One region of the Citrobacter sp. VF227 genome, then DNA from elsewhere that is predicted to be linked to it. Evidence: predicted binding sites of a transcription regulator. Region 1 holds the regulator's gene; each other region holds the start of a gene.

Region 1 (7,775 bases):
GCGCGATGCCGGGCGGCATATCAGCTATTTCGGCCCCGAAGCTAACGACTTCGGTCTGCTGGAGCAAACCTTCATTGAATACGGTCAGACGGGCAAAGGTCAGTCGCGTAAATATCTGCACACCTACGATGAGGCCGTACCGTGGAATCAGGTTCCGGGGACATTTACGCCCTGGCAGCCGCTGCCTGAACCGACGGATGTCCTGTTCTATGAGGGACTTCACGGCGGCGTTGTCACCCCGCAGCAAAATGTGGCCCGGCATGTCGATCTGTTGGTTGGTGTGGTGCCGATCGTGAACCTGGAGTGGATCCAGAAGCTGACCCGCGATACCAGCGAGCGTGGACACTCGCGTGAAGCGGTGATGGACTCGGTGGTGCGTTCAATGGACGATTATATCAATTACATCACGCCGCAGTTTTCTCGTACGCATATCAACTTTCAGCGCGTACCGACTGTAGATACCTCTAACCCCTTTGCCGCCAAGAGTATTCCGTCACTCGATGAAAGCTTTGTCGTGATTCATTTTCGTAATCTGGAAGGGATCGATTTCCCATGGCTACTGGCCATGCTGCAGGGCTCATTCATTTCTCATATCAATACATTGGTTGTTCCGGGCGGGAAAATGGGTCTGGCGATGGAATTGATTATGCTGCCGCTAGTCCAGCGACTGATGGAAGGTAAAAAGATAGAGTAAGGTGTTTTTTTGCCGGATGGCGGATAATGCCTTATCCGGCCTACGCGTTTAAATCCTGTAGGCCTGATAAGTATATCGCCATCAGGCATAACATCACGAAGCGGCAACCACTTCATAGGAGTGGGTAATGTTCACCGCCTTTTCCAGCATCAGCGCCACGGAGCAATATTTTTCCGCCGAAAGATCGACCGCGCGAGCGACGGACGCATCTTTCAGATCGTTACCCGTTACAACGAAATGCAGGTTGATGTGGGTAAACAGGCGTGGCGCTTCATCACGACGCTCGGAGGTCAGCTTCACTTCGCAGTTGGTCACATCCTGACGACCCTTTTGCAGGATCGACACCACATCAATTGCGCTGCAACCGCCCGCAGCCATTAAGACCATTTCCATCGGGCTCGGCGCTTTATCACCGGAGTTACCGTCCATCAAAATCTGGTGGCCAGAGGCGGACTCACCGAGGAAGGTTAACCCTTCAACCCACTTAACACGTGCTTGCATATTTTATTACTCCGATGCATCAATTTTCCTGACAGATTACGCGCACACAACAAATCTCGCAACGGAAGGCGACCTGCGTCATGCTGAAGCGAGACACCAGGAGACACACGGCGAAAGCTATGCTAAAACAGTCAGGATGCTACAGTAATACATTGACGTACTGCATGTATGCAGAGGACATCACATTACAGGCCGTCGCACGTATTGACAGCCCCCTTCCCAGGTAGCGGGAAGCACATTTTTGCAAACCCAGAGGCAGGTAATATTTTGGCTCTGGAGACAGCTTATAACAGAGGATAACCGCGCATGGTGCTTGGCAAACCGCAAACAGACCCGACTCTCGAATGGTTCTTGTCTCATTGCCATATTCATAAGTACCCATCGAAGAGCACGCTGATTCACCAGGGTGAAAAAGCGGAAACGTTGTACTACATCGTTAAAGGCTCAGTGGCAGTGCTGATCAAAGATGAAGAAGGGAAAGAAATGATCCTTTCTTATCTGAATCAGGGCGATTTTATTGGTGAATTAGGCCTCTTCGAAGAAGGTCAGGAACGCAGCGCCTGGGTCCGTGCTAAAACTGCATGTGAAGTCGCTGAGATTTCGTACAAAAAATTTCGCCAATTAATCCAGGTCAATCCAGATATTCTGATGCGCCTGTCCTCTCAGATGGCTCGCCGTCTGCAGGTCACGTCTGAAAAAGTTGGCAACCTTGCCTTCCTCGACGTTACCGGTCGTATCGCGCAGACTCTGCTGAATCTGGCGAAACAGCCTGACGCGATGACCCACCCGGACGGCATGCAGATTAAAATCACCCGCCAGGAAATCGGCCAGATCGTTGGCTGTTCCCGTGAGACCGTTGGTCGTATTCTGAAGATGCTGGAAGATCAGAATCTGATCTCCGCACACGGTAAGACCATCGTCGTCTACGGCACACGTTAACCCCATCGAAGTGGCGCGTTACCCCGTAATGCGCCACTTTTGTTTGCACCGATGTGGCGAAGACTGATATATCACCCTGAGATCAACTACGCACTACGACAGACGCTGGTGCTATGTTTACCTGTGGCCGTCGGTCTGATCATCGGGCAGCTTCATCTGGGGCTCCTCTTCTCCCTCGTCCCTGCCTGCTGCAATATTGCCGGTCTTGATACCCCGCATAAGCGCTTTTTCAAACGCTTAGTGATTGGTGCGTCTTTGTTTGCCGGATGCAGTCTGATCATGCAGATACTGCTGGCACAGACTATACCGCTGCCGCTGATCCTCACTGGCCTGACGCTGATTCTTGGTGTAACCGCTGAATTAGGCCCTCTGCATGCACGACTACTACCTGCCTCGCTTATCGCGGCAATTTTCACGCTCAGCCTGGCCGGGAACATGCCCGTCTGGGAGCCACTGCTGATCTACGCGTTGGGTACATTGTGGTACGGCCTGTTCAACTGGTTCTGGTTCTGGATGTGGCGTGAGCAGCCGCTGCGTGAGTCGCTCAGCTTGTTGTATCGTGAATTAGCCGATTACTGTGAGGCCAAATACAGCCTCCTGACTCAGCATGCCGATCCGGAAAAAGCGCTACCCCCCCTGCTTGTGCGCCAACAAAAAGCGGTAGATTTGATTACCCAGTGCTATCAGCAAATGCATATGCTGTCGGCACATCGCAACAACGATTATAAGCGCCTGCTACGTGCCTTTCAGGAGGCGCTCGATTTACAGGAACATATTTCCGTCAGCCTCCACCAGCCGGAAGAGGTGCAAAAGCTGGTCGAACGTAGCCACGCCGAACAGGTGATCCGCTGGAACGCGCGCACCGTCGCCGAACGCCTTCGCGTTCTGGCCGATGACATTTTGTATCACCGCTTGCCAACACGTTTTTCAATGGATAAACAAATTGGCACGCTGGAGAAAATTGCCAACCAACATCCGGACAATCCGGTAGGACAATTTTGTTACTGGCACTTCAGCCGTATTGCCCGCGTGCTACGCACCCAGCGCCCACTGTATGCCCGGGATTTAATGGCTGACAAGCAGCGTCGGCTGCCGCTGATCCCTGCCCTGAAAAGCTATCTGTCGTTGAAATCCCCGGCGCTGCGTAATGCCGGACGCATCAGCGTCATGTTGAGCATTGCCAGCCTGATGGGCAGCGCCTTACACCTGCCAAAACCCTATTGGATTTTGATGACAATCCTGTTCGTCACGCAAAATGGCTACGGGGCGACCCGGGTACGTATTTTACACCGTTCAGTAGGGACGCTCGTTGGCCTGGTGATCGCTGGCGTCACACTGCACTTTCATATTCAGGAGAGTTACACGCTGGCAGGCATGCTGCTGATAACCCTGGTGAGTTATCTGACCATCCGTAAAAACTACGGCTGGGCTACCGTCGGCTTTACGGTCACCGCGGTATACACCCTGCAGTTGCTGACACTGAACGGGGAACAGTTTATCGTGCCGCGGTTTATCGATACGGTCACTGGTTGCCTAATCGCCTTTGGCGGGATGCTCTGGCTATGGCCGCAGTGGCAGAGCGGCCTGCTGCGTAAAAACGCCCACGATGCGTTAGAAGCCGATCAGGAAGCCATCCGCCTGATCCTTAGCAACGATCCGCAGGCCACACCGCTGGCGTATCAACGCATGCGGGTCAACCAGGCGCATAACACGTTGTTCAACTCACTTAACCAGGCGATGCAGGAGCCAGGATTCAACTCGCACTATCTGGCGGACATGAAACTGTGGGTTACGCATAGCCAGTTCATCGTCGAACACATCAACGCGATGACCACGCTGGCAAGGGAACATACGATGCTGACGCCGGATTTGGCGCAGCGGTATCTGGAGTCCTGTGAAATTGCGATCCAGCGCTGTCAGCAACGGCTGGAATATGACGGCCCAGGAAGCTCCGGCGATGTAAATATTCTCGAGGCGCCAGAGATGCTGTCCCACGGGCCTTTAAGTACCCTTGAGCAGCATCTACAGCGGATATTAGGGCATCTGAACACCATGCATACCATTTCGTCGGTAGCATGGCGTCAGCGACCGCATCACGGGATCTGGCTGAGCCGCCGGTTGCGGGATATGAAGGGTTAAGATCGACTGCCAGATGCGCTACGCTTATCCGGCCTAAGATCGTCAAGCCACCACTTTCGCCACGGCCTGCGCGAAGCGCTGCATCCCTTCATCGATATCGGTCTGCTCCACCACCAGCGACGGCGCGAAACGCATCACGTCCGGTCCGGCGTTCAGTACCATCACGCCTTCATTCGCCGCGGCGTACAAGAAATCACGCGCCCGGCCTTTAAACTGCGGCTTCAGTTCGGCGCCAATCAGCAGTCCCATACCGCGAATGTCGCTGAAAATGTCAAACTGCTGGTCAATTTTCTGCAAATGCTGAACAAACGCCTGGCGTTTGGCCTGAATACCTTCCAGCACTTCCGGCGTGTTGATGATATCAAACGCAGCTCCCGCAACCGCACAGGCCAGCGGATTACCGCCATAAGTGGAACCATGCGAGCCCACGTGGAACGCCGAGGCAATCTCCTGGGTAGTCAGTACCGCACTCACCGGGAAGCCGCCGCCGAGCGCCTTGGCACTGGTCAGGATATCCGGCGTCACGCCGTAGTGCATATAGGCAAACAGTGAGCCAGTACGCCCCATCCCGCTCTGTACTTCATCAAATACCAACAGCGCCTGGTGCTGATCACAGAGCTCACGCAAGCCTTGCAGGAATGCCGGCGTTGCCGCAGTAACGCCACCCTCGCCCTGAATAGGCTCGATCACCACCGCGCAGGTGTGATCGTCCATCACCGCTTTGACCGCATGCAGATCGTTAAACGGGACATGGATGATATCTGCCGGTTTGGGTCCAAAGCCGTCGGAATATTTCGGTTGCCCGCCAACGGATACGGTAAACAGCGAACGACCGTGAAACGCGTTGTGGAAGGCAATAATCTTGGTTTTGAACGGGCTATGGCGCACGCAGGCATAGTGGCGCGCCAGCTTAAAGGCGGTTTCGTTAGCTTCGGTACCGGAGTTCATGAACAGTACGCGCTCGGCGAAGGTCGCATCAATGAGTTTACGACCTAAGCGTAACGCCGGTTCGTTGGTGAAAACATTGCTGGTATGCCACAGGGTTTCGCCCTGGGTGGTTAACGCCTCAACCAGCGCCGGATGGCAATGCCCTAACGCGGTAACTGCAATACCGCCTGCGAAATCAACATACTCTTTACCCTGTTGATCCCACACTCGACTCCCTTTCCCTTTTACCGGGATAAACTCAGCCGGTGCATAAATCGGCAGAATCACTTCATCGAATGTCGCGCGTGTAATTGCAGTTTGTTCAGTTGCCATGTCATTACCACCCTGTTAAGCAGAAATGCTAGTGAAATTATAATCACAAAATATGAATAAAAAATCACTGAATAGCAACCACAAATCACCGGTTGAGAAAATTAGCCAGCAGCTGATGCCCCTGTTCGCTGAGAATGCTCTCCGGGTGAAACTGCACCCCCTCCATATCCCACTCCCGGTGACGAATACCCATGATCTCCTGCGTTTCACTCCAGGCGGTCACCTCAAAGCAGTCAGGAAGGGTTTCGGGAGCGACCACCAGAGAATGGTAGCGCGTTACCGTTAATGGATTGGCGAGTCCCTGAAAAACACCCTGCTCGTTATGCGAAATAGGCGACGTTTTACCGTGCATCACTCTAGCCGCCCGCACCACGGTCGCGCCAAAGGCCTGCGCCATCGCCTGGTGCCCCAGACAAACCCCCAGCAGAGGGATCTTCCCCGCGAAATAGCGAATAACATCCAGCGAAATACCGGCGTCATCCGGCGTACAAGGTCCCGGGGAAATGACGATTTTTTGCGGATTCAGCGCATCGATTTGCGACAGCGTCAGCTCGTCGTTGCGCCTGACAAGGACATCAGCCCCCAGTTCACAGAAGTATTGATACAGGTTCCAGGTAAATGAATCATAGTTATCGATAAGCAGAATCATGGCGGCTCCGGTACATAAGAACCGCGCTATTCTACTCAGTTTCCGGGACTACGCTTACCACTTTACGAAATATCACCCGCAGCGCAGACAGGTCTCCCATCGCCCCGCCCTGATTAGCCCGGTTCCATTCTTCAACCTGGATGCCATCCCAGCTCAACATATACCCGGCATGAATCGCTAACTGTTCAAAGAAAATACGCTGCGCCAGACCGCTGCCAATACGAAACGGATGCAGTACGTTGATTTCACAATAGTAGTGCGCAAGTCGGTCGACAAACTTGTCTTCCGATAACCCCACCAGCCAGGACTCGTCTTCCAGGTCCTGCATCAGCGCATTGCCCTCTTTCTCGATATAAGCGAAATGGCAAAAGCGGGTATCACCCTGGTAAATATCGACTTCTCGCAGATGTCCCGCCCAGTCAAAAATATCCTGATAGAGTTGGCGATGAATAGCGCACAGATGCGGCAAACCCCGTTTAAGCGGGCCCAATTCGATAGTGGCTGCGCGCAGCGCCGTCAACTCATAAGCGGCCTGCGCCAGACGCTGCGCCTGGTGAATACCCAGGCGGTTACGCATGACATTCAGGCCCGGATACAAGTAGGGGTCACGTCCATCACCGAATTTATCGCTCATAGTGCCTCCTCAACGCTTCAAGACGCGCCAGCGCGTCTTCAGCGCTCAGGGTAACCTGTGGAATATCCACGCCTTCCAGCCGCCGACTGGCCTGGAAATTGGCGTTTCGCCGTTGTTCCCAGACCCTGGACTTTTGTTTATCGGTGAGTTTTTTCACGTGACCTCCCTGAATGAGCCGACACTTGCCACAAGTATAAGCAGCAATTTCGGGTTACGCAGAGAAGCGAGAGAACGCGGGCAAGCATTGCCCGCGCAAAATACGATTACGGCAGGACTTTGGCAGACAGGATAACAATCGGTTTTGACGGAACATTCTGGTAAGGACCCACATCATGGGTCTGAACCTGAGAGATCTTATCCGCGACATCCATCCCTTTCACAACTTTACCGAAAACAGCGTAGCCAAAGTCGCGCTGGCCGTGATCGAGGAAAGCGTTGTCTGCAATGTTGATAAAGAACTGGCTGGTCGCGCTGTCTTTATCCGCAGTACGCGCCATGGCAATCGTGCCACGGGTGTTACGCAGTCCGTTATCGGCTTCGTTCTTGATTGGCGGGTTAGGTTTCTTCTGCTGCATCTGCTCGGTAAAACCACCGCCCTGCACCATAAAACCAGGGATCACACGGTGGAACGTGGTGTTGTTATAGAAACCACTGTTGACATAATCGACAAAGTTTTGCACTGAAACCGGGGCTTTCTGACTGTTCAGCTCCAGCTCAATGTTACCGGCAGAAGTTGTCAGCAGGACATGCGGGTCCCCTTTTGCTGCCAGTGCTGCGGGAGAGAGAGCAGAAAGGGCGAGAACAGCTGCAACAGCCGCCAGAGTCGATTTGAGCATGAGAATTCCTTAACAAGAGCAGAAATGAAGCAAGTGAATTGATTCTAAAGAGCCTTCAAGGACAAGGCCATCCCTTTACCTAATTTTACGTACCTGAAACAAATGTAACCTTACTGCTGCATC
Region 2 (7,775 bases), on a different contig from region 1:
CGCACCGAAGTAGAAGAGTACACCGTGGATAACACCACCAAATGTTCAGTATTCCGTACCTTCCAGGGCTGGACTGCATTATCCGATATGCTGCCCGGTCAGGGATTGTTGCATGTGGTCCCTATTCCTGAAACGATGGCGTATGTGCTGTTACGCCCATTGCTTGACGATGTGCCGGAAGATGAACTTTGCGGCGTAGCGCCCGGCAGAGTCCTGCCGATTTCCGCGCAATGGCATCCGCTGCTGATTGAAGCGCTAACCAGCATTCCACAACTGGAAGCCGGAGATTCCGTCTGGTGGCATTGTGATGTTATTCACTCCGTCGCGCCGGTAAAAAATCAACAAGGTTGGGGCAACGTGATGTACATCCCTGCCGCACCGATGTGCGAAAAGAATCTGGCCTACGCTCACAAAGTAAAAGCCGCGCTGGAAAAAGGCGCATCGCCGGGTGATTTCCCTCGAGAGGATTATGAAACTCACTGGGAAGGACGCTTCACACTGGAGGATTTGAATATCCACGGTAAACGCGCGCTGGGGATTATTTAATATGTAGCTTACACAATTTTCCCTAGGTATTTCGCGTTACAGGAAGGCGACCAGCCTGTAAATCCCCGGGAGCTTACATAAGTAAGTGACCGGGGTGAACAGGTGCAGCCAACACACCTGTAACACGAAAGACGACGGGTAAATTAACCGTCAATACCTTTACTACGCAGGTAATCTTCGTAGTTGCCGGTGAAGTCGATCACACGTTCCGGCGTAATCTCAATCACGCGGGTCGCCAGGGAACTGACGAACTCACGGTCGTGAGAAACGAAGATAAGCGTGCCCTGATACATTTCCAGCGCCATGTTCAGCGACTCGATAGATTCCATATCCAGGTGGTTAGTCGGTTCATCCATCACCAGAATATTCGGTTTCTGCATCATCAGCTTACCGAACAGCATGCGTCCTTTTTCACCACCGGAGAGCACTTTTGCAGGTTTCTTGATATCGTCCTGGCTGAACAGCAGACGACCAAGGAAGCTGCGCACAACCTGCTCATCATCGCCTTCTTGTTTCCACTGGCTCATCCATTCGAAAACGGTCAGATCGTTTTCAAACTCGTATTCATGATCCTGCGCGTAGTAACCAACCTGGGCGTTCTCAGACCACTTCACGGTACCGTTGTCTGGCTGCAAATCGCCAACCAACGTTTTCAGCATGGTGGATTTACCCACGCCGTTGGCACCAATGATGGCAACCTTCTCTCCCACTTCCAGCAGCAGGTTAAAGTTTTTAAACAGCGGGCCTTCATCAAAACCTTTCGCCAGCGCTTCCACTTCCAGCGCGTTACGGAACAGTTTCTTATCCTGTTCGAAGCGGATGAACGGGTTCTGACGGCTGGACGCTTTCACTTCGTCAAGCTTAATCTTATCAATCTGGCGCGCACGAGAGGTTGCCTGACGAGATTTAGACGCGTTGGCGCTAAAGCGGCTGACGAAGGATTGCAGATCGGCAATCTGTGCTTTCTTCTTGGCGTTATCGGCCAGCAGACGTTCACGCGCCTGAGTTGCCGCTGTCATGTATTCGTCGTAGTTACCCGGATAAACACGCAGTTCGCCGTAGTCCAGATCCGCCATGTGCGTACAGACCATGTTCAGGAAGTGACGGTCGTGCGAAATGATGATCATGGTGCTGTCACGCTCGTTGAGTGTCTGCTCCAGCCAGCGAATGGTGTCGATATCCAGGTTGTTCGTTGGTTCGTCGAGCAGCAGAATGTCCGGGTTAGAGAACAACGCCTGCGCCAGAAGCACACGTAGTTTCCAGCCGGGCGCGACTTCGCTCATCGGGCCATAATGCTGCTCTACCGGAATACCGACGCCCAGCAGCAGTTCACCCGCACGCGCTTCCGCAGAATAGCCGTCCATTTCGCCATACTGAACTTCGAGGTCAGCAACTTTATAGCCGTCTTCTTCGCTCATCTCGGCCAGCGCATAAATGCGATCGCGCTCCTGCTTCACTTCCCACAGTTCACCGTGACCCATGATGACAGTGTCAAGCACGGTGAATTCTTCAAAGGCGAACTGATCCTGACGTAGCTTACCGATGCGCTCGTTCGGATCGAGGGAAACGTTGCCCAGCGTCGGTTCGAGGTCGCCGCCGAGAATTTTCATAAAAGTGGATTTACCGCTACCGTTCGCGCCAATCAGGCCGTAACGGTTGCCGCCGCCAAATTTGACGGAAATATTTTCAAACAGCGGCTTACTGCCGAACTGCATGGTGACGTTGCTGGAAACTAACACTGGCGTATCCTGAAAGAGAAAGAAATATGTGACAAACCGCTTATTATGCCATAAGTCTGCGATAAGATCGCGCCTTGATGCTGAAGGGGTAAAGTGAAAGCGTGAGGAAAAAAATGTGATTTAGTACACATCCGAATTCCTTGTTGCTCAGATTGCACATATAATGCGTGCCCAACACTACATAAATCTCAACCCACTAGCCTGCCTGGCACTGAATCTCGCATACATGAACATGAATATGAAATTAACAACGCTTTTCGCGGCGGCACTCGCAATAGTTGGTTTTTGTAACACCGCCTCTGCCGTCACGTACCCGCTGCCTACCGATGGCAGCCGTTTGATTGGCCAAAACCAGGTCATCACGATTCCTGAAGGCAACACCCAACCGCTGGAATATTTTGCGGCAGAGTATCAGATGGGTCTGTCTAACATGCTGGAAGCTAACCCGGGCGTGGATACCTTCCTGCCGAAAGGCGGTACCGTGCTGAACATCCCTCAGCAGTTGATCCTGCCGGATACCGTGCATGAAGGTATTGTGATTAACAGCGCTGAAATGCGTCTGTACTACTACCCGAAAGGCACTAACACCGTCATTGTTCTGCCGATCGGTATCGGTCAGTTGGGCAAAGACACGCCAATCAACTGGACCACCAAAGTAGAACGTAAAAAAGCGGGTCCAACCTGGACGCCTACGGCGAAAATGCATGCGGAATACCGCGCAGCGGGCGAACCGCTACCAGCCGTTGTTCCGGCAGGTCCGGATAACCCGATGGGGCTGTACGCGCTGTATATCGGTCGCCTGTACGCTATCCACGGCACCAATGCTAACTTCGGCGTCGGCTTACGCGTCAGCCATGGTTGCGTGCGTCTGCGTAACGACGACATCAAGTTCCTGTTTGAAAATGTGCCGGTCGGCACCCGCGTACAGTTTATCGATGAGCCGGTAAAAGCCACTACCGAACCAGACGGCAGCCGTTACATTGAGGTACACAACCCACTGTCTACCACTGAAGCACAGTTCGAAGGCGGGGAAATCGTACCAATTACGCTGAATAAGAGCATTACCAGCATCACCGGTCAGCCTGACGTCGATCAGGCCGTCGTTGAGCAGGCGGTACAGAACCGTTCTGGTATGCCGGTTCGTCTGAACTAAGCACATACCTGATACGAAAAAGGCGGATGAATCATCCGCCTTTTTTATTGTCTCTGCGCCGCTATGACAGCATCAGCAACAAACCATACCCCACCAGCGCCGCCCATATCAGCATCGGCATCGAATACCAATGAAAACGCCACCAGATCCGGCGGTCGTTTGCCATGCGCAAAGCAATAAGATTCGCCAGCGATCCCGGCAACAGCCCAAAGCCACCCACATTGACCGCCCAGGCCAGCAATAGCGTCGGCGGGACGTAGTTCAGCAGCAAAATTGTACTGGGAACATTACTGATAAACTGCGACAGGCCAATGGCCGTCAACCACAGCCCCGGCGCTGAAAGCGTGCCAATCTGGTGGGTGATCCCCTGCAAGGCCGGGAGTTGCGTCAGCAAGTGCACATCAATAAACATCGCCATAAACACTAACAGCAACGTCCAGTCAACGCTGAGGATCACGCGGCGAGCCAGCACCATGAACCCTGCAGCGACGATTGCCAGCCCCCACAGCTCTTGTTTTAACTCCAACGCCGCCAGGAAGACGATATACAATGCCAGACAGCTCCACACCAGACGCGGTTGCCAGTCAGGCGCGGACGTACCGGTGTGATAATGCAATGCTTTATTCGGGAAACTGAACCAGCACAGCACCACCAGCGTCAGCATCATGGCCCCCGCAAGCGGCGCCATTTGCCAGGTAAATGCGGCAAATGACAAGCCAGAGCGCCCCCACATCAGAATGTTTTGCGGGTTACCTATTGGCGTGAGCAACGATCCGGCGTTAACCGCCAGCGCCTCAAAGATAATCAGGCGATTCACCGGAATAGCGCATAATTTTTTCAGGGTGATCGTCAGCGGAACAACAATAAACAACGCCACATCATTGGTCAGAAACGTCGACAGCAGCGCCGCCGCCAGCACCATAAATATTCCCACCTGGCGTTCTGTGTTGAAGCGGCGGGTCATTTTGCGCCCTAACACATCAAAATAGCCGCTGAGCTCGACCCCTTTGGTCAGTAACATCAGGCCGCTAAGCGTAATAATCGTGTGCCAGTCAATGGCACCTGGCCACAGCCGGGGCGCAAATGGCGTGAACAGGCTCAGTGCAACCCCGACGATGATTAACAGCTGGAAAAAGCGATCGCGCTGCAAGGCGCGTAGTAAAGGGAAACTCATTCAGAGCCTGTTCCTTGCTGTTGCGTAAACCGGCTAAAAGCCTCCAGCGTTTCCTTACTGACGTGATGCTCCATTCCTTCCGCGTCACGACGGGCAATTTCCGGGCTGATGCCTAAAATCAACAGGAAATTCTCTACGATCTGATGACGCTCCCGACTCTCCTGAGCCAGCCGTTCTCCTTCTGCGGTTAAAAACACGCCCCGCCAGGGGATCATTTCAATCAACCCGACGGAAGCCAGGCGCTTAAGCATTTTGGCAACCGTCGGCTGGGAAACCCCAAGCCGCGCGGCCATATCAACCTGGCGCGCCTCCCCCACCTCAATAATGAGATCGGAAATCAGCTCTACGTAGTCATCAATCAGCTCGCGGCGATGCGCCTCCCGAACCTGACGAAACCCTTCAACGTGTTCTTCGACATTCACCAATTGCGTCACTTTTTTTGTTGTTGGCGTACCTGCGCGACGACTCATTCTGCTTCCTCGTTACTGTGACGCGTTAACGGCATCTGATTAGAGAAGGCTCATTGTAAACCAGAGTTGCGTGGGCACAAAAAATTAACGTTTTAGCAATAGCTATATAATATAGCCTGTGCTATATCTGTATATAATAAAGACATCCCTCACGGACTGATGGGATCGTGAAGTCAGGAGGTTTATATGAATGAATTTAAGAGGTGTATACGCGTGTTTAGCCACTCTCCCTTTAAAGTACGGTTAATGCTGATCTCTATGCTGTGCGACATGATTAACAGCAAACCAGAGCAGGATAAACCTTCAGAAAAATAATGCGGCGTTGCGGTACGCCGCTTCTTTTTCCTGCGGTCACCCGAATACAGCGATCGTTTTTGTGCCAATAACCCTTCTTTTTGTCAGTTTTGCCACGTCCCTCGCAAAACAATTTCTTTGTAGTAGTTGACCTTCTCTTGCACACACTCTATCTTTTCGCAGCCCTGCGTATATTGCGGCTCGCGGATGCGGACCCTATCCCTCTTCTCGCTCTCTCAGGCAGGCAATGACCCTTAGCGCCAGGGTAAGCACATGGCGTTTTTGTAACAGTGGCATATGAATTTAACCCTCAAAGATTCAATCATTGCTCGCAGCCGGGCGATTAGTCCGTGGACTGGCCTCTATTTCTTACAGTCTCTGCTGATCAATCTTGCGCTGGGCTATCCGCTTAGCCTGCTCTATAGCGTTGCTTTCACCTGTATATTAATGCTGATGTGGCGCAGTGCGCCGCGCGCGCAGAAAGCGCTGATTGGCATTTGCTCGCTGATTGCGGCAATGTATTTTCCGTTCGGCCAGGCATACGGTTCGCCGAACTTCAACACGCTACTGGCCCTACACTCTACCAATATGGAAGAGTCCACCGAAATTCTGACCATCTTCCCGTGGTACAGCTATCTGGTTGGCATGTTTATTTTCGCCCTTGGTGTTATCGCCGTACGTCGTAAAAAAGATGAACAAAAGCGCGGCTGGAATAAGTTCGACAGCGTTTGTTTGTTATTCAGCATTGTCGCGTTCTTTGTTAACCCGGTGCAAAACCTGGCCTGGGGTGGCGTGTTCAAGCTGAAAGATACCGGCTATCCGGTTTTCCGATTTGCCAAGGACGTGATCGTCAATAACAACGAAGTGCTCGACGAGCAGGAGCGTATGGCGAAGCTGTCGAGCGTCAAAGACAGCTGGACGGTAACCGCCGTGAAGCCGAAGTATCACACCTACGTGGTGGTGATCGGCGAAAGCGCCCGCCGCGATGCGTTAGGCGCGTTTGGCGGCCACTGGGATAACACCCCGTTTGCCAGCTCGGTTAACGGCTATATCTTCGCGGATTACATTGCCGCCAGTGGTTCTACGCAAAAATCACTCGGCTTAACCCTGAATCGGGTAGTTGATAATAAGCCCCAGTTCCAGGACAACTTTGTTACTCTGGCCAACCGCGCAGGATTCCAGACGTGGTGGTTTTCCAATCAGGGACAGATTGGTGAATACGATACGGCTATTGCCAGTATTGCGAAGCGAGCAGATGAAGTTCAGTTCCTCAAAAACGGTGATTTCGAAGCAGACAAAAACACCCGCGACGAAGCGCTGTTGAAGATGACCGCCCAGGTGCTGGCAACCGAGCGCACGCAGCCGCAGCTGATCGTACTGCATTTAATGGGCTCGCATCCGCAGGCCTGCGACCGTACGCAAGGAAAATACGAAACTTTTGTCCAGTCAAAAGAGACCTCCTGTTACCTGTACACCATGACGCAGACGGATGACCTGCTGCGCCAGCTTTACGAACAGTTACGTAACAGCGGCAATAGCTTCTCGATGGTCTATTTCTCCGATCATGGCCTCGCCTTTAAAGAGCGTGGAAAAGAGGTGCAGTACCTGGCGCATGACGATCAGTTCCAGCAGAATTTCCAGGTGCCTTTCATGGTGCTGTCGAGCGATGATAAAGCGCATCGGGTGATTAAAGCCCGTCGCTCAGCGAATGATTTCTTGAGCTTTTTCTCGCAGTGGACGGGGATCAGCGCAAAAGAAATTACCAACAGCTACCGCTTTATCTCAGAGAAAAAGGCCGGTCCGGTGTATATCACCAACTTTAAGCTGCAGAAGGTGGATTACAACCACCTTGGTACCGACATCTTCGAGACCAAATCTCGCTAACAGCTCAAATTGCAGGCAAAAAAAATCCGCCCCGAGAGGCGGATTTTTTATATCACCGAAGTGATTAGAAGCGGTAACCCACGCCAGCGATCCAGGTGCCAACGTCAACGCTACGAATACGGCTCTGCTCGTAGGAGAAGTCCAGAGCAACGTTTTCGATCGGGTTGAACTGCAGACCAGCACCGTAGGAGAAACCGTAGTCACTGGTGGTGTGGTTGTCAGCCGGGGATGCTGCGTTCTGGAATTTACCGTAACCAACACCCACTACGCCGTAAATGCTCGCCCAGTCGTTCAGACGGTAAGCCGGGCCAGCAGTGATGCCGTAGTACTGGGTTTTGTTGTAGTCGCCAGAAGCATCGGTACGATCTTTTTCAGTGTAAGTGAAGGAACCGATAACACCCAGCGGGTTGTTGTCCTGCTCGTAACGATACTTCAGGTTAAAACCGTTCATTTTGTTCGCTGCGCCCTGAGCATCGCTCTGAGCGTAACCACCGGTAACGGTAGAAGTAGCAGCT
Region 3 (7,775 bases), on a different contig from region 1:
CTTTCTTCGGCGGCTTAACGCCGTCCAGCTTGTACTCTTCACCCATCGCCACCCATTTGTGCTTGCCCAGTTCGTGGTAAGGCAGCAGCTCGATTTTTTCGACGTTGCCCATATCGCGGGTAAACTCGCCCAGGCGGTGTGCGGAATCGTCATCGTCAGACCAGCCAGGCACGACTACGTAGCGGATCCAAACCTTGATATCTTTGTTAGACAAATAGCGAGCGAACTCCAGCGTACGATGGTTAGATACGCCTACCAGATTCTGATGGATTTCATCGTTCATCTGTTTGAGATCGAGCATTACCAGGTCGGTGACTTCCAGCAGTTCATCAATCACCGGATCGTAGCGGCGAACAAAACCGTTGGTATCCAGACAGGTATGAATGCCTTCTTTTTTACAGGCGCGGAACCAGTCACGTACGAATTCAGCTTGCAGGATAGCCTCACCGCCGGACGCTGTCACACCGCCGCCGGAAGCGTTCATAAAGTGGCGATAGGTCACGACCTCTTTCATTAATTCATCGACGGTGACTTCTTTACCGCCGTGCGTATCCCATGTGTCGCGGTTGTGGCAATACAGGCAGCGCATCAGGCAGCCCTGGAAAAAGGTAATAAAACGGATGCCCGGGCCATCAACAGTGCCACAGGATTCAAAGGAGTGAATGCGACCAATAACTGACATTGCGGTGTTTCTCCAGGTGTGGCCCATCCGGGGCCAGTGTTAGTGCACAGTTATTAACTGTGTCGAGTCTGTTTTGGCTGATATCCATAAGTATAGATAGCTGACAAAGCAGGCTATTAAAAAGGCCCCACTTACGTGGAGCCTTTATTGTACGCTTTTTAAAGTACGATTTCAGTCAAAACCAATTACATGGTCTGAGTGAAGGTACGAGTAATAACGTCCTGCTGCTGTTCTTTAGTCAGGGAGTTAAAACGTACTGCGTAGCCAGAAACACGGATGGTCAGCTGCGGATATTTTTCCGGATGTTCCATCGCATCCAGCAGCATTTCACGGTTCATGACGTTCACGTTCAGGTGCTGACCACCTTCGATGGATGCTTCGTGGTGGAAGTAGCCATCCATCAGACCAGCCAGGTTGGTCTTACGAACTTCGTCGTCTTTACCCAGTGCGTTCGGAACGATAGAGAAGGTGTAAGAGATACCATCTTTAGCGTATGCAAACGGCAGTTTAGCAACGGAGGTCAGAGAGGCAACAGCACCTTTCTGGTCACGACCGTGCATTGGGTTAGCACCCGGTCCGAATGGCGCGCCAGCACGACGACCGTCTGGGGTGTTACCCGTTTTCTTACCATAAACCACGTTAGAGGTGATGGTCAGAACAGACTGAGTCGGGATAGCGTTACGATAAGTAGTCAGTTTCTGAATTTTCTTCATGAAACGTTCTACCAGATCAACCGCCATGTCATCAACGCGAGAGTCGTTGTTACCAAACTGCGGGTATTCGCCTTCGATTTCGAAGTCGATAGCCAGACCGTCTTCGTCACGAATCGGCTTAACTTTCGCATATTTGATTGCAGACAGGGAGTCAGCAGCGACGGACAGACCAGCGATACCACACGCCATGGTGCGGATAACGTCACGGTCATGCAGTGCCATCAGAGAGGCTTCGTAGCTGTACTTGTCGTGCATGTAATGGATAACGTTCAGTGCGGTGACGTACTGTTTAGCCAGCCAGTCCATGAAGTGATCCATGCGGTCCATCACTTCGTCGAAGTTCAGAACGTCGCCTTTGATCGGTTCAGATTTAGGACCAACCTGCATTTTCAGTTTTTCATCAACGCCGCCGTTGATTGCGTACAGCATGGTTTTCGCCAGGTTTGCACGCGCACCGAAGAACTGCATTTGTTTACCAACAACCATCGGGCTTACGCAGCAAGCGATAGCGTAATCGTCGTTGTTGAAGTCCGGACGCATCAGGTCATCGTTCTCGTACTGCAGAGAAGAGGTGTCGATGGACACTTTAGCGGCGAATTTCTTGAAGTTCAGAGGCAGTTTTTCAGACCACAGAACGGTGATGTTCGGCTCCGGAGAAGGACCCATGGTGTACAGGGTGTTCAGGAAGCGGAAGCTGTTTTTGGTAACCAGAGTACGGCCATCAACGCCCATACCACCGATAGATTCAGTTGCCCAGATTGGGTCACCGGAGAACAGTTCATCGTATTCTGGGGTACGCAGGAAGCGAACCATACGCAGTTTCATGACCAGGTGGTCAATCATTTCCTGAGCGTCTTGTTCGGTGATTTTGCCTGCTTTCAGATCGCGTTCGATGTAAGCATCCAGGAAGGTGGATACGCGACCGAAGGACATTGCTGCGCCGTTCTGAGATTTAACCGCGGCCAGGTAGCCGAAGTAAGTCCACTGGATAGCTTCCTGAGCGTTGGTAGCCGGACCAGAGATATCGCAGCCATATTTAGCAGCCATTTCTTTGATCTGACCCAGTGCGCGGTGCTGTTCAGCGATTTCTTCACGCAGACGGATAGTTGCTTCCAGGTTTACGCCGTTTTCCAGATCGGACTGCAGAGAGACGAACTGAGCGTATTTGTCTTTCATCAGGTAGTCGATACCGTACAGCGCAACGCGACGGTAGTCACCGATGATACGGCCACGGCCATACGCATCTGGCAGACCAGTCAGAACACCGGATTTACGGCAGTTCAGAATGTCTTTGGTGTAAACATCGAATACGCCCTGGTTGTGGGTTTTGCGGTATTCGGTGAAGATTTTTTTCAGCATCGGGTCCAGTTCGCGGTTGTACGCTTTGCAGGAACCTTCAACCATTTTGATGCCGCCAAACGGAATGATCGCACGTTTCAGCGGAGCTTCAGTCTGCAGACCAACAATTTTCTCGAGCGCTTTGTTGATGTAGCCAGCGTCGTGAGAAGTGATGGTAGAAGCAACGGAGGTGTCAAAGTCAACAGGCGCGTGAGTGCGGTTTTCCTGTTTAACGCCTTCCATCACGCTGTCCCACAGTGCAGTGGTCGCATCAGTTGCGCCAGCCAGGAAGGACTCGTCACCCTCATATGGAGTGTAGTTTTTCTGAATGAAGTCACGTACGTTTACTTCATTCTGCCAGTCACCTTTGGTAAAACCTTCCCAGGCTGTGGCTAACTTTTCATTAAGCTCGGACATGTAACACCTACCTTCTTAAGTGGATTTTTTATTTACTGCGTGTAATGGGCATCATCAGATTAATGATGATCGTTACCACGCAGATAAATGACCCAGTATGTCAACCCGACCAACAAACCGCCGCCGATAATGTTACCGATCGTAACCGGAATCAGGTTATCGGTGATGAAATTCATCACGGTCAGGTGAGAAAAATTCTCCGGAGAAGACCCAACAGCGGTCCAGAATTCCGGGGTGGCGAAATCGCGTATTACAATACCCATAGGGATCATAAACATGTTTGCGATACTGTGCTCAAAACCGCTGGCAACAAACATTGCGACCGGTAATACCATGATAAACGCTTTGTCCATCAGGCTGCGGCCAGAGTAGCTCATCCATACCGCCAGGCACACCATCAGGTTAGCCAGGATGCCAAGGCTTACTGCCTCAACAAAAGTATGGTGCACTTTGTGGTCGGCTGTTTGCAGGACGTTGAGCCCCCACGCGCCGTTGGCGGTCATGTATTCGCCGGAAAGCCACATCAGTAGCACGAAGAGCAAGCAACCCACCAGGTTACCGACATACACGTTAAGCCAGTTTTTAGCCAATTGGCCCCAGGTAATACGACCACTGGCTTTTGCTACGACAATCAATACGGTTGAGGTGAAGAGGTCTGCGCCGCAGACAACGCAAAGAATCAGCCCCAGGGAAAAGCAGATACCACCTACTAATTTTGCCATGCCGAAAGGCATAGTTCCGGTACCGGTTGTTGCGGTGATATAGAAAACAAAGGCAATTGAAATGAATACACCGGCAGTAATTGCCAGATAGAACGTCTTAAGCGGATGTTTCGTTGCTTTATAGACGCCTGCTTCTTCGGCAACTTTGGCCATTGCAGCAGGAAGAATAAGATCAAAAGGGTTGTCAGCTTTCACACTAACTCTCTCTTTATTAAGTCGGCGACGAGATACTAACAAAGCATTATAGATGAGAATTTGATATAGATCATATCTCGCCTGGCTTATAGGCCCGTAAGACGCATGGTTTTTATGCGATTACGGAGTAACTTGTTGATTATCCACGTAAAAATAAATTTTAAAAATTATAAAGTGAGTTGAATTTTTTCTTTTTGTCTCCTGTTAGACGGTTAATTAAAATGGAGTAATTGAGATAAAAAACTGCATTAATACGCTAATTTTTTTAATATCAACTACTAATATTTAACCTTGTTTTTACATTTATTTTCCGATTTGACCAAAATAAAAAAACAGGGCGCTTAAAGCGCCCCGTAATATATCCCAGACAAAACTTTTAGCCTACTTAGCGCAGGCTGACTGTCATTATTTTGACCAATGTGCCGCTTTCGCGCGCTGTAGTTTTTCATAGGCTTTCAGCAGAGACTGATGCGCCGGGAAAGCCTGCAGATCGCTATCAACGGTTTGCAACCCGTAGAATGGCGCTTCGCCACTCAATGCTGCACTTGCCGCTTCAACCGCCTCGGCACCGTACATGCGGACAAACGCATTCAGATATTGCAGCGGCTGACGATCTTCTTCCTGAGAGAGCAGAAGCAGCGTTTGCAGACAGCGGTAGTAGTTGGCACGTTCAGCGCTAAAGACGGAGGCATTGAATTCCATCGTCCATTCTGTCCAGACCAGCGCCTGCTCCAGGTCGCCACCGGCCAGCGCCAGCATCACTTTTAGCTCGCCAATACGCAGGGTGTACCAACCGTTATCCGCGCCGGTTGCCAGACCAAGTAGTTCGCGGACGCGGGTGAAGTCGTCAAAGCCTTCTTCATCCAGTTGTTCGATCAGGTTGAGATAGTCTTCTTTATCCCATTCACTTCCCGGCAGAGAGAGGATGGTGTCACGCAGATGGGCGCCCATGGCGTTGTTGGCTAACCACAGATCTTCAGCCGGGTAGATGTCAGACATTCCCGGAACAATAATGCGGCAGGCGTAAACGCTCAGATGCTCATAGTCGGCGATATACACTTCTTTATCTTCAGCATTGAAGATAGTCATCAGGGTGGCGAACTCTTCTTCCGTGGTGCCAGAGAAATTCCAGTCAACGAACGGATAGTCGGCATCCTGCTTGAACAGATCCCATGAAATCAGACCGCTGGAATCAATGAAGTGGGTTTCAAGGTTAGTGTGTTCAGCCACTTCTTCGTCGTCAAAAGTCGGTGGGGTGAAGACATCAAGGTCTTTCAGACCACGGCCCTGCAACAGTTCAGTGACGGTACGCTCCAGTGCTACGCCGAAATCCGGGTGCGCGCCGAAGGAGGCAAAGCAGGTACCGTTCGCCGGGTTGAACAGGACAACGCAAATCACCGGATACTTGCCGCCCAGCGAGCCATCGTAGGCGAAAATTGGGAAACCTTCCGCTTCCAGTTTGGCGATGGACTCCACCACAGCCGGATAGCGCGCCATGACTTCGGCCGGGATTTCCGGCAGGCTGATGCTTTCCGCAATAATGCGGTTCTTCACATGACGCTCAAAGACTTCAGACAGGCCCTGAACGCGAGCTTCGTTTCGCGTGTTACCCGCAGACATGCCGTTAGAAACATACAGGTTGCCGATAATATTCATCGGTATATAGACGGTCTGGTTATCAGACTGGCGGGTAAACGGCAGACCGCAGACGCCACGTTCTTCATTACCGGACTGTAGATCGATAAGCATGCTGCCAGTCAGTTCGTTTTCTGGATCGTAAAACGCTCGCAGTCGTGCATCCAGCAGACCTTCTGGTACATCGTCGTTTTCAGTCAGCGGGAACCATTTTTCGTTCGGGTAATGCACGAACGGACCGTTGGCGATGGTTTCACCCAGCCAGAAATCCGCAAAGAAGTAGTTAGTCGACAGACGCTCAAAGTATTCCCCCAACGCGGAAGCCAGTGCCGCTTTTTTTGTCGCGCCTTTCCCGTTGGTAAAGCACAACGCGCATTCTTTGTCGCGAATATGTACAGACCAGACGTTAGGGACGGGATTCAACCACGAGGCTTCCTCAATTTGAAAACCAAGGTCGAGCAATTTTTGCTGGAAGCGAGCGATGGAGTCTTCCAGAGCGGCATCTTTGCCGGGGATAAATGTTTGCGTCATGAAAATCACTTTTGTCGTACGGAAAGCGCGCAATGATACGGGTTTTCAATGAACGGCGCTATCGTCGCCGGATTCCAGGCGTAAATAAAAGCATTAGCTATGCTTTCTTACAGCCAACCACGTTTAGAGCATATTAATGAAAGCATTCGATTTACACCGTATGGCGCTTGATAAAGTGCCGATGGATTTTCTGGGCGAAGTTGCTTTGCGCAGCCTCTATACCTTTATATTGGTTTTTCTGTTTTTAAAAATCACCGGACGTCGCGGCGTACGTCAGATGTCGCTTTTTGAAGTCCTGATCATCCTTACGCTGGGTTCCGCAGCGGGAGACGTGGCGTTTTATGATGATGTTCCAATGCTGCCGGTGCTAGTGGTCTTTATTACCCTTGCAGTGCTGTACCGGTTGGTAATGTGGTTGATGGCACACAGCGAAAAAATGGAGGATTTGCTGGAGGGGAAGCCCGTTGTGATCATTGAGGATGGTGAGCTGGCATGGTCAAAGCTCAATAGCGCCAATATGACGGAATTCGAGTTCTTTATGGAATTGCGTTTGAACGGCGTAGAGCAATTAGGACAGGTGAAACTGGCCATTCTGGAAACGAACGGGCAAATCAGCGTCTATTTCTATGCCAATGAAGATGTAAAGCCGGGACTCAGTATTCTGCCAAAACGCTGTACGCAACGCTTTAAGATAATGCCTGAAGCTGGGGACTATGCCTGCATACGTTGCAGTGAAGTGGTGCAAATGAATGCCGGCGATCATCAATTATGCCCGCGCTGTGCAAATCCAGAATGGTCGAAGGCCAGTCGGGCAAAACGGGTTACCTGACAGCGAAAATCTCGGTTTTTACCCGTCAATCCGATAGATTCTGTTGTGTGACCAACGACACATTTTTACCCTGGTCATTTTTACCCATTGCGGCGCGTGTCACTGAATGATAAAACCGATATCCACAGGAATAACTTATACCAATATCTGTCACCGGATTATCGTCAATGACAGGATGTTGATTGGACAACAACACAACGTGGTGAGGGGAAATGGCTCAGGTCTTCAATTTTAGTTCAGGTCCGGCAATGCTACCGGCAGAAGTACTTAAACTGGCTCAACAGGATCTTCGCGACTGGAACGGTCTTGGCACGTCGGTGATGGAAATTAGCCACCGTGGCAAAGAATTCATTCAAGTCGCAGAGGAAGCAGAGCAGGATTTTCGCGATCTTCTCAGTATCCCCTCCAACTATAAAGTGTTGTTCTGCCATGGCGGTGGCCGTGGGCAATTCGCGGGTATCCCGTTAAATATTCTGGGTGACAAAACCACGGCGGATTACGTGGATGCTGGGTATTGGGCCGCCAGTGCAATTAAAGAAGCGAAGAAGTACTGTACGCCAAACGTTATCGACGCCAAAGTCACCGTTGACGGACTGCGTGCCGTTAAGCCGATGAGTGAATGGCAGCTTTCTGACAATGCGGCGTACTTGCACTATTGCCCGAATGAAACCATCGATGGCATTGCGATCGATGAAACGCCGAATTTTGCCAGC
Region 4 (7,775 bases), on a different contig from region 1:
GCTCTTCTCCTGTCAAAACCACCTGTATATCGGCCCACTGGCGATGGTATTCAGTATGACGCTGCGAGGCTTGCTGGGTTTGCGCTGGGCCAAGAGTACAAAACCAGTCGACATTATCAGGCTGCCATCGGCCATCTTCTCGTGCCTGTAAGGCCGCGAGATGGCAGCGGGGATCGCGCAGTATATCCTGCAGACAGAAGGGTAACCCTGCCAGATCGAGAACGTTAAGATTACCGATAATCATCAGTGATCCTCCTGAATCCATTCCGGAGTGAGGCGAACGTATTTAATGGCCTGACGAAAATACGTATAAGCAATGTGCAATTGACCATCAGCACCCTGTTTAATACTGGGATAGGAAAACTCACGGTTGAGTTTTTCTTGTGAATTGTTGGTCATGCAATAACCGTCGCCTTCATCAAGATTACGCTGCCAGGGCCACGTTTTACCCCCATCGGCAGAGAGGGCGACGGTCATCGGTGCGCGTGGTGCGCCCCAGAAAGCCGAACGGCCTGATGTCACTACCGGCTGGATGCGGTCATCATCGCCATCGTCAATTTCATCATACAGTGATGTGCGGCGCTCACTGGCTCCGGTCGCGTTCATCGCGTTGAATACCAGCGCGAGCCTGCCATCATCCAGCGTAGTAACCTGAATTGAGGAATTATTATTGGGTAATGTCGTTGGTTGTGGTGCCGACCAGCTTTCACCCATATCGATGGACGTGCTGTACCAGATATTGTCGGCCCAACGGCTGCGGTACAGGGCGATAAGTGAGCCGTCCAGCAGCGGTGTAATATTCATATGAACGCAGCCAAGACTTTGCGGAACTTCCACATCACGCCAGGTTTTACCGCGATCGGATGAAATTTTGACTGCGCTAATATCATCATTACCGACCCATTTTTCGCCCGTACGTGTGCGGCAATAGAAAACCGGAAGCAGCCAGTTGCCATTGTCCATCACCATAATTGGCTGGCGGATAAAGGTGCCCGGTTTATCCAGCAGGGTACCTGTCTCGCCCCAACTCTCCCCAAGGTCATGTGATTGACGATAACGCACAATAGCCGTGTCCTGATTGCCAGAGATCTGGGCGGTCCAAAGCAGCCATAAGACGTTATCTGGCGCGAGGAACAGCACAGGGTTTTGCTCTGAGCGACCCGGATCATCAGACAGTTTAACAGCCTGGCTCCAGCGCTCGCTTCCTGGGCGCAGACGTGAGCTCCAGATTGAGATGTCTGCGATGCCTTCCTGAGTACCGCCGAACCAGACGCACATCAGTGAGCCATCGGGCAGAGGCATAATATTGGCGGCATGATTCTGCGGGCATTCTGAAGGCAGCATGGCAATAACCACACGCTCATCTTGTTCGAGTTTTCGCAGCATGCCATCGCGATTTACGGTTACGGTCATTTTAGACTCCATTATTTTCGACAGGTTTGGGAGTAGCTTGCTGGGATTTGTTAGGGATTAGACGGTCGAGAATCATAATCACCGCAGGCGTCAGCAAGGCGATGTACATATTATTGATACCGAACGGGTCACCCAGCAGATACCAAACGGATGTCACTACGCAGGCACCCAGCAGGGCACAGTTTGCACCGCGAGTACTTTTAAAGAACGGCGCATAGAAGGCGATAATGGCGACGACGGTAATGGAGAGTCGGATCGCACGGGTAAAGAAGGAGAGCTTTAATACTTCCGGTACCAGCAGGACGAAAATCAGCGGCAGGAAGCCAATGAACAAGGAGATCCAGCGAGTCGCTTTAAACTCCTGTTCCTTGGTAGGGTTACGCATTGGCACATAAAAATCTTTCACCACCAGTGAGGCGATAGCCAGAGCAACGGTACTGACACTAACAAAAATAGAGGCTACAAGTGACGTTGTCACAAGGCCGGCCAGCCATGGGTCCATATCCTGCAGAAAAATGGGCATTGCATACAGGCTGTTAATTTCTGGGTGAAGAAACTTCGCCGCCACACCGATAATGGCGATAGCAAAAGCAATTGGTAAACAAAAGAAGAAGGCGATCCATGTTGATCGTTGGGCGGATTTGACATCTTTAGTTGATGAAATCGCCTGGATCACAAACTGTGTACAGAAAATAGAACCAATGGTACCGATGAGCCATGCGACGATAGTACCCGCGCCGATGTTGCCATCCCAGGTCCAGTAAAAGTCTGGCATTTGTTCAATCATCGGTGAGAAACCGCCGGTTCTTGAGAGAGCAAACCCCATAATGATCAACAGACCAATGTACTTTAGGGCACTGTGCAGCATCGTTACCCAGGCAACGCCTTTCATGCCGCCAAAGGCAAAATAGAAGGTGCTCACAATGGCGGTTATAAAGGCGGCAACAGGTAAATTGACCTGCAGTACTGTCGAAATCGCCGCGGCGCCGCTGACGTAGTTTCCGACGTTTACCAGCAGCAGGGCGTAAATCATGATGATAGAGATAATGTTTTTTGTGCTGTTGCCATATTTCTCGGCAATGGCACCCGATATAGTGATTTTCCCTGTATTGTAGATACGTTTAACCAGTATCAGACCGAACAGAGGAAAACCTATAGCGGCACCGAGAACAGACCAGGATGCGGCTATTCCGCCTTCAAATGCTGCCTGAGCGGTACCAATGGTCGATTTGGCGCCGATATATTCGGACATAAGGAGAATACCGACGATGAAGGCAGGCATGGCACGCGAGCCTTCCATAAAATCGCCAGCATTTTTACTGCGTAGGCGGAAAGTGAGCCAGGTTGTAAAAATAATATAGGCAATCACGATCCCTACAATGATCAGAGTGTCTGAAGAGGTAAATGAGTTCATCTTAGCCGCCCTCCAGGGCGTACGAATCCAGGGGGCGCTAGGCTCCCGGGTATTCTTGTGACGATTGAGAAATCCTTTAGTGGGCGAGATGCGACACTATCTGGCGGATAGTATTTTCCTGTTGCTCACTAAACGTGACGGCGTAACGACTTGCGCCTACCTCATGTCCCATGATTTGCAATGCTTTTTTGACTGCGGCGGGCGAGAACGCAACGTTATAGAGCTCGGTTCGCAAACCCGTGACGCTTTCCTGCGCTTCACGCGATCCGACAACATCACCGGCCTTGAATCGCGTCCAGATAGCGTTAATTTCTTTTGGCGCTACGTTCGCCAAACCGGAAATACAGGCTGAACAACCGTCAACGAATCCTTGATGAATCAGCGAGTCCGGCCCATTTAGCACATCAAAACCTTCGATATCTTTGACGGCGTTGAGGAAACCTTCGAGGCTTTCATAGCTCCCGGCGCTGTCTTTGATACCAATGATGTTGGGATGCGTCGCCAGTACGCTTGCGGTTTCTGGTTCAATGGTGTTACCCGTACGTGCCGGAATGTTATAGAGAAATACCGGCACCGATAGCGCGTCGGCAATCGCGGTATAATGAGCAATCAGTTCCTGCTGTTTGAGCGGAACAAAATACGGGGTAATCACCGATACGGCATCGACGCCCATTTTTTCAATTTGCTTGCCCAGACGAATGGTTTCACGGGTTGAGATTTCACCGATATGCGCAACCACATTTGCCCGTCCAGCGACTTCCTCAACGCAGGTGCGGGTCACTGCTATTTTTTCTTCCTCGTTAAGCACAAAAAACTCACCGTTCGTACCGCCGCAGAAAATGCCGTTGCCGGCGTTTAGCTGGCGATTAACCTGATTTTTGAGCTCGTGGAGGTTTAGCGCCCCTTCGTTGTCAAAGGGGGTGACGATTGCCGTCAGTACACCACAAATTTTCTTACTCATGATTCACTCCTTTGGTAATCAGTTCTGGAAAAAGTGTTTGATAAATAGCCTCAACATCGTCATGGCTTACCTGACAGGGTGTGTTGTTAATAAGACGTTTTACGTTGAGCGCGGCATCGGCGAGAGTGGAAATATCTGTGGGTGGTACCCCGAGCGTTGCCAGGTTATCGGGCAGGTTGAGTCGTTTCACAAGTGCGGAGAAGTATTCCACCAGCGCGAATGATTTTTCTTCGGTACTCAGGGTCCGATCGGCATCAGGCAACAGATCCCAGACCTGAGCGAACTTGTCGACCACATGAGGACGGATAGCTTTCATGCAAGGGGCTAACAGAATGGCATTGGCTATACCATGAGGCAGGTGATAGCGACCTCCGAGTGGGTAAGAGAGTGCATGGACAAGATGTGTTCCGGCATGATTAATCGCGACTCCGCCATAATATGACGCCCACAGCATTTCCAGTTTAGCCAGCAAATTGTTCGGTTCATTAACCGAGGTTTCGATGTTCTTCAGCAACTTCTGTAACCCGATGAGCGCCGCATTGTCACTGATCGGATTGGCGATGGTGGCTGTAAAGCACTCAATCAGATGACATAACGCATCTATTCCGGTTGATGACGCAATATGCGCTGGCATGCTGGTCGTCAGTTCCGGCAACAGGGCAACGTAATCGGGTAATAGCACCGGAGAAATGATGCCGACCTTGGTGTTTTGTTCCGGGATCGCCAGAATCGCATTAGGAGTTGCTTCAGAACCCGTCCCTGCAGTGGCTGGAATCAGCACTGAAGCTACGCGGTGCAGCGGTTTCTCGCCTGCCAGCATGGCGTCAAGAGAAGAGGATTCAGGATGACATAAGACTGAGAGCAACTTCGCTACATCCAGTACGCTGCCACCACCAATACCTATCACCATCTCTACGTTAAGACCTTTAACGCTTTCTAACAGTGCCGCAACGTCATGATGACCCGGCTCGGCAGGCACGCTATCAATAAGTGTGACCTGGCGGCCATCGTTACTGAGCAAGGTGCGGATCTGCGCCACTGCATCCAGCCTGACGATATTGCTATCGGTCACCAGCAATAGCTGGTGCTTGCCTGTCAGTATTGGTTCCAGCGCGGGGATGGCATTTGAACCGCTAATCACGGTGCTATTGATTGTTGCCACAACATTCTCCTGTAGGTGAGTGATTGAATTCGCTCATTTCGTTTCAAAAGCGATTTCATCATGGGCTAAATTTATAATTTATCTCGGAACTGAATAAATTGAGCTTGCTCACATTTAATCAAATGTGATTGAATATAATCATTATCAAAATTCAACAACCCGGAGCATGGATGAGTAGACATGTTGTAAGACCCCAGATCCTTGTCATTGCTGATGACTTTACGGGGGGAAATGATGCGGGAGTGAGTCTGGCGATGACGGGAATGACGGTGAACGTCGCTTTCACATTGCCCTGTGCCGATGATGCAGATGTGCTGGTCATAAACAGCGATAGCCGGGCACTGGATGCTCAACAAGCCGCGGCGAGGGTAAGCGATTTGGCTCTTGCCTGTCAGGCAGAACCTCAGACGCAGTGGCTGAAGAAAATCGATTCAACATTGCGGGGTAATCCGGGGGCGGAACTGGACGCGTTGATGCGAGTTACGGGCAAAAAACGTGCCATTTTAGCGGCTACTTATCCTGCCGCAGGCCGTACCACCGAGCAAGGGCAATGCCTGATTCACGGCGTTCCGGTAACGCATACCGAATTTGCCAGCGATCCTAAAACACCGGTGATGAGTGCTGATATCTGTGAAGTGATACAGGCGCAAACCACCATTGCGTGTCGGTCGATGTCTCTAAATGACTACACGCAGCACCTGCATGAGCCTGTTGTTGAGACGCCGCAGATTTGGGTTGTGGATGCGCGGACTGACGCTGACCTTGATGTGATTGTTACTCAAGCGCTGATGCAGGATGAGCTGCCGTTGTTGGTGGGGTCAGCCGGAATCTGTGATGCACTGGCGCGCCATGTGCGGGCACCTTCTTCCCAGCGCTTGCTGGCTGTTGTGGGATCAATGAGTGAAATCGCTCAACAACAGGTTGCCGCTGTGTACCAGAACCCGCAAGTGGGGATGGTATTCATCGATATCGAGAATATTTTCAGCGGTGGTTCAACAGCGTACGTGCAGCGCATTGTTGGAATCCTCGCCTCTGGTAAACACTGCATCGTTCACACAAGTCCCGACAGTGAAGCGCGCCATCATATTCCGCAGTTGTGCGTGCGCATGGAGATGAATCGCGTTCAGCTCGGTGAAAAAATCTGCCTGTTTCTTGGACAGCTTATCCGCCAGGTTTTGCAAGAGGTATCGCCAGGCGCGCTGTATCTCTCTGGTGGCGATGTGGCGATGGCGGTTGCAGACGCCCTTAAGGCAACAGGATTTCGAATTACCGACCGTGTGGCCCAGTGCGTGCCGTACGGTCATTTTGTCGGTGGCGACTGGCAACGCCCGGTTATGACAAAGGCAGGGGGATTCGGTGACGAAACGACGTTGCGTCAGGTTTTAAATTTTATCGAGGAGAACATGAGTGAATAACATTATTGCAGTAACAATGGGCGATCCTGCCGGTATTGGACCTGAGATTATTATTAAATCGCTGGTGGAGGGAGAACTCTCTGGCGCGCCGGTTGTGGTTGTGGGATGTGCCCAAACGCTGCGTCGTATCCAGTCATTAAATGTCACACCGCCAGCGGAACTTCGGGTTATCGACAGCGTAGACCTGGCGCAATTCGCCCCGGGTGTTATCAACGTGATTGATGAACCGCTTGCCGATCCTACCGCTCTTCAGCCAGGAGTGGTGCAAGCGCAGGCGGGAGATTTGGCCTATCGCTGCATAAAACGCGCTACAGCACTGGCGCTAAGTGGTGAAGTTAAGGCTATTGCTACCGCGCCGCTGAATAAAGAAGCGTTGCATCTGGCGGGACATCATTATCCCGGACATACCGAACTGCTGGCACAACTGACCAACAGCAAAGACTACGCGATGGTACTTTATACCGATCAGCTTAAAGTCATTCACGTTACCACCCACATCGCGTTGCGCAAATTTCTTGATACGCTCAGCGAGCAACGTGTAAAAACGGTCATTCAGGTGGCGAATGATTTCCTGCGTCTGGTAGGGTTCGATAATCCACGTATTGCGGTTGCTGGCGTCAACCCCCATGCCGGCGAAAATGGCCTGTTTGGCGAGGAAGAGATAACGATTGTCGGACCTGCGGTGCGTGCAATGCAAGCGGAAGGGGTAAATGTTACGGGACCCTGTCCACCGGATACGGTATTTATGCAGTGCCACGAAGGTATGTACGACATGGTGGTGGCGATGTATCACGATCAGGGCCATATTCCGCTAAAATTGTTGGGATTTTATGATGGGGTGAATATCACCGCCGGATTGCCGTTTATTCGCACCTCTGCGGACCACGGTACGGCGTTTGATATTGCCTGGACAGGAAAAGCCAAGTCTGAGAGCATGGCGGTGTCTATCCAGTTAGCAATGCAAATTACGCGGGAATAAAATGAAGGGATATAATCGGTTAGAACAGATTATGGATTATCTGAAAGGGCATAATCTGGCGACAGTTGAACAGCTCGTCGCTGTGACTCAGGCCTCTCCGGCGACCATTCGTCGCGATCTGATCAAGCTTGACCAGGAAGGTGTCATCAGCCGTACCCACGGAGGCGTCACGCTTAACCGGTTTATTCCTTCACAACCTACCACGCATGAGAAAATGCAGCGTAGTCTGCTGGAAAAGCAGGCTATCGCCTGTGCGGCGGCAAACCTGGTGAAAGCCGGTGATGCTATTGTTCTCGACGCGGGGACGACAATGATTGAGCTGGCTCGTCAGCTCACCCATCTGCCGCTGCGGGTTATCACCAGCGATCTGCACATTGCGCTTTTCTTCTCTGAGTTTAAACAAATTGAAGTGACCATTATTGGCGGACGTA

Evidence for each region. Region 1 encodes CRP, which controls carbon source genes, mostly activating them, when cyclic AMP is high. Its sites were predicted from a motif close to ATGTGANNNNNNTCACAT; they were not measured.
Region 2: a site for CRP is predicted at 2,399-2,416, ahead of ACU8YC_RS08895 (ABC-F family ATPase). Genes of this name have one in related genera too.
Region 3: a site for CRP is predicted at 4,126-4,143, ahead of focA (formate transporter FocA). Genes of this name have one in related genera too.
Region 4: a site for CRP is predicted at 5,047-5,064, ahead of ACU8YC_RS01800 (iron-containing alcohol dehydrogenase). Genes of this name have one in related genera too.

The regions. Positions count from the first base shown of each region.
Region 1 covers NZ_JBRFVF010000005.1:13,904-21,678, forward strand. Annotated here, with positions in the region: gene ACU8YC_RS16395 (phosphoribulokinase) at 1-694, shown strand, start outside; gene ACU8YC_RS16400 (OsmC family protein) at 788-1,195, opposite strand; gene crp (cAMP-activated global transcriptional regulator CRP) at 1,502-2,134, shown strand; gene ACU8YC_RS16410 (YccS/YhfK family putative transporter) at 2,186-4,273, shown strand; gene argD (bifunctional acetylornithine/succinyldiaminopimelate transaminase) at 4,316-5,533, opposite strand; gene pabA (aminodeoxychorismate synthase component 2) at 5,619-6,182, opposite strand; gene ACU8YC_RS16425 (putative adenosine monophosphate-protein transferase Fic) at 6,214-6,816, opposite strand; gene ACU8YC_RS16430 (YhfG family protein) at 6,806-6,973, opposite strand; gene ppiA (peptidylprolyl isomerase A) at 7,080-7,652, opposite strand.
Region 2 covers NZ_JBRFVF010000002.1:308,359-316,133, forward strand. Annotated here, with positions in the region: gene ACU8YC_RS08890 (DUF1479 domain-containing protein) at 1-546, shown strand, start outside; gene ACU8YC_RS08895 (ABC-F family ATPase) at 690-2,285, opposite strand; gene ldtB (L,D-transpeptidase) at 2,518-3,438, shown strand; gene ACU8YC_RS08905 (anion transporter) at 3,500-4,612, opposite strand; gene mntR (manganese-binding transcriptional regulator MntR) at 4,609-5,082, opposite strand; gene mntS (manganase accumulation protein MntS) at 5,269-5,397, shown strand; gene ACU8YC_RS08920 (phosphoethanolamine transferase) at 5,674-7,260, shown strand; gene ompX (outer membrane protein OmpX) at 7,325-7,775, opposite strand, start outside.
Region 3 covers NZ_JBRFVF010000002.1:221,637-229,411, reverse strand. Annotated here, with positions in the region: gene pflA (pyruvate formate lyase 1-activating protein) at 1-682, opposite strand, end outside; gene pflB (formate C-acetyltransferase) at 868-3,150, opposite strand; gene focA (formate transporter FocA) at 3,210-4,067, opposite strand; gene ycaO (30S ribosomal protein S12 methylthiotransferase accessory factor YcaO) at 4,473-6,233, opposite strand; gene ACU8YC_RS08520 (DUF421 domain-containing protein) at 6,370-7,062, shown strand; gene serC (3-phosphoserine/phosphohydroxythreonine transaminase) at 7,275-7,775, shown strand, end outside.
Region 4 covers NZ_JBRFVF010000001.1:344,957-352,731, forward strand. Annotated here, with positions in the region: gene ACU8YC_RS01780 (YhcH/YjgK/YiaL family protein) at 1-244, opposite strand, end outside; gene ACU8YC_RS01785 (exo-alpha-sialidase) at 244-1,413, opposite strand; gene ACU8YC_RS01790 (sodium:solute symporter family protein) at 1,415-2,827, opposite strand; gene ACU8YC_RS01795 (dihydrodipicolinate synthase family protein) at 2,904-3,788, opposite strand; gene ACU8YC_RS01800 (iron-containing alcohol dehydrogenase) at 3,781-4,950, opposite strand; gene dtnK (D-threonate kinase) at 5,121-6,365, shown strand; gene ACU8YC_RS01810 (D-threonate 4-phosphate dehydrogenase) at 6,358-7,344, shown strand; gene ACU8YC_RS01815 (DeoR/GlpR family DNA-binding transcription regulator) at 7,346-7,775, shown strand, end outside.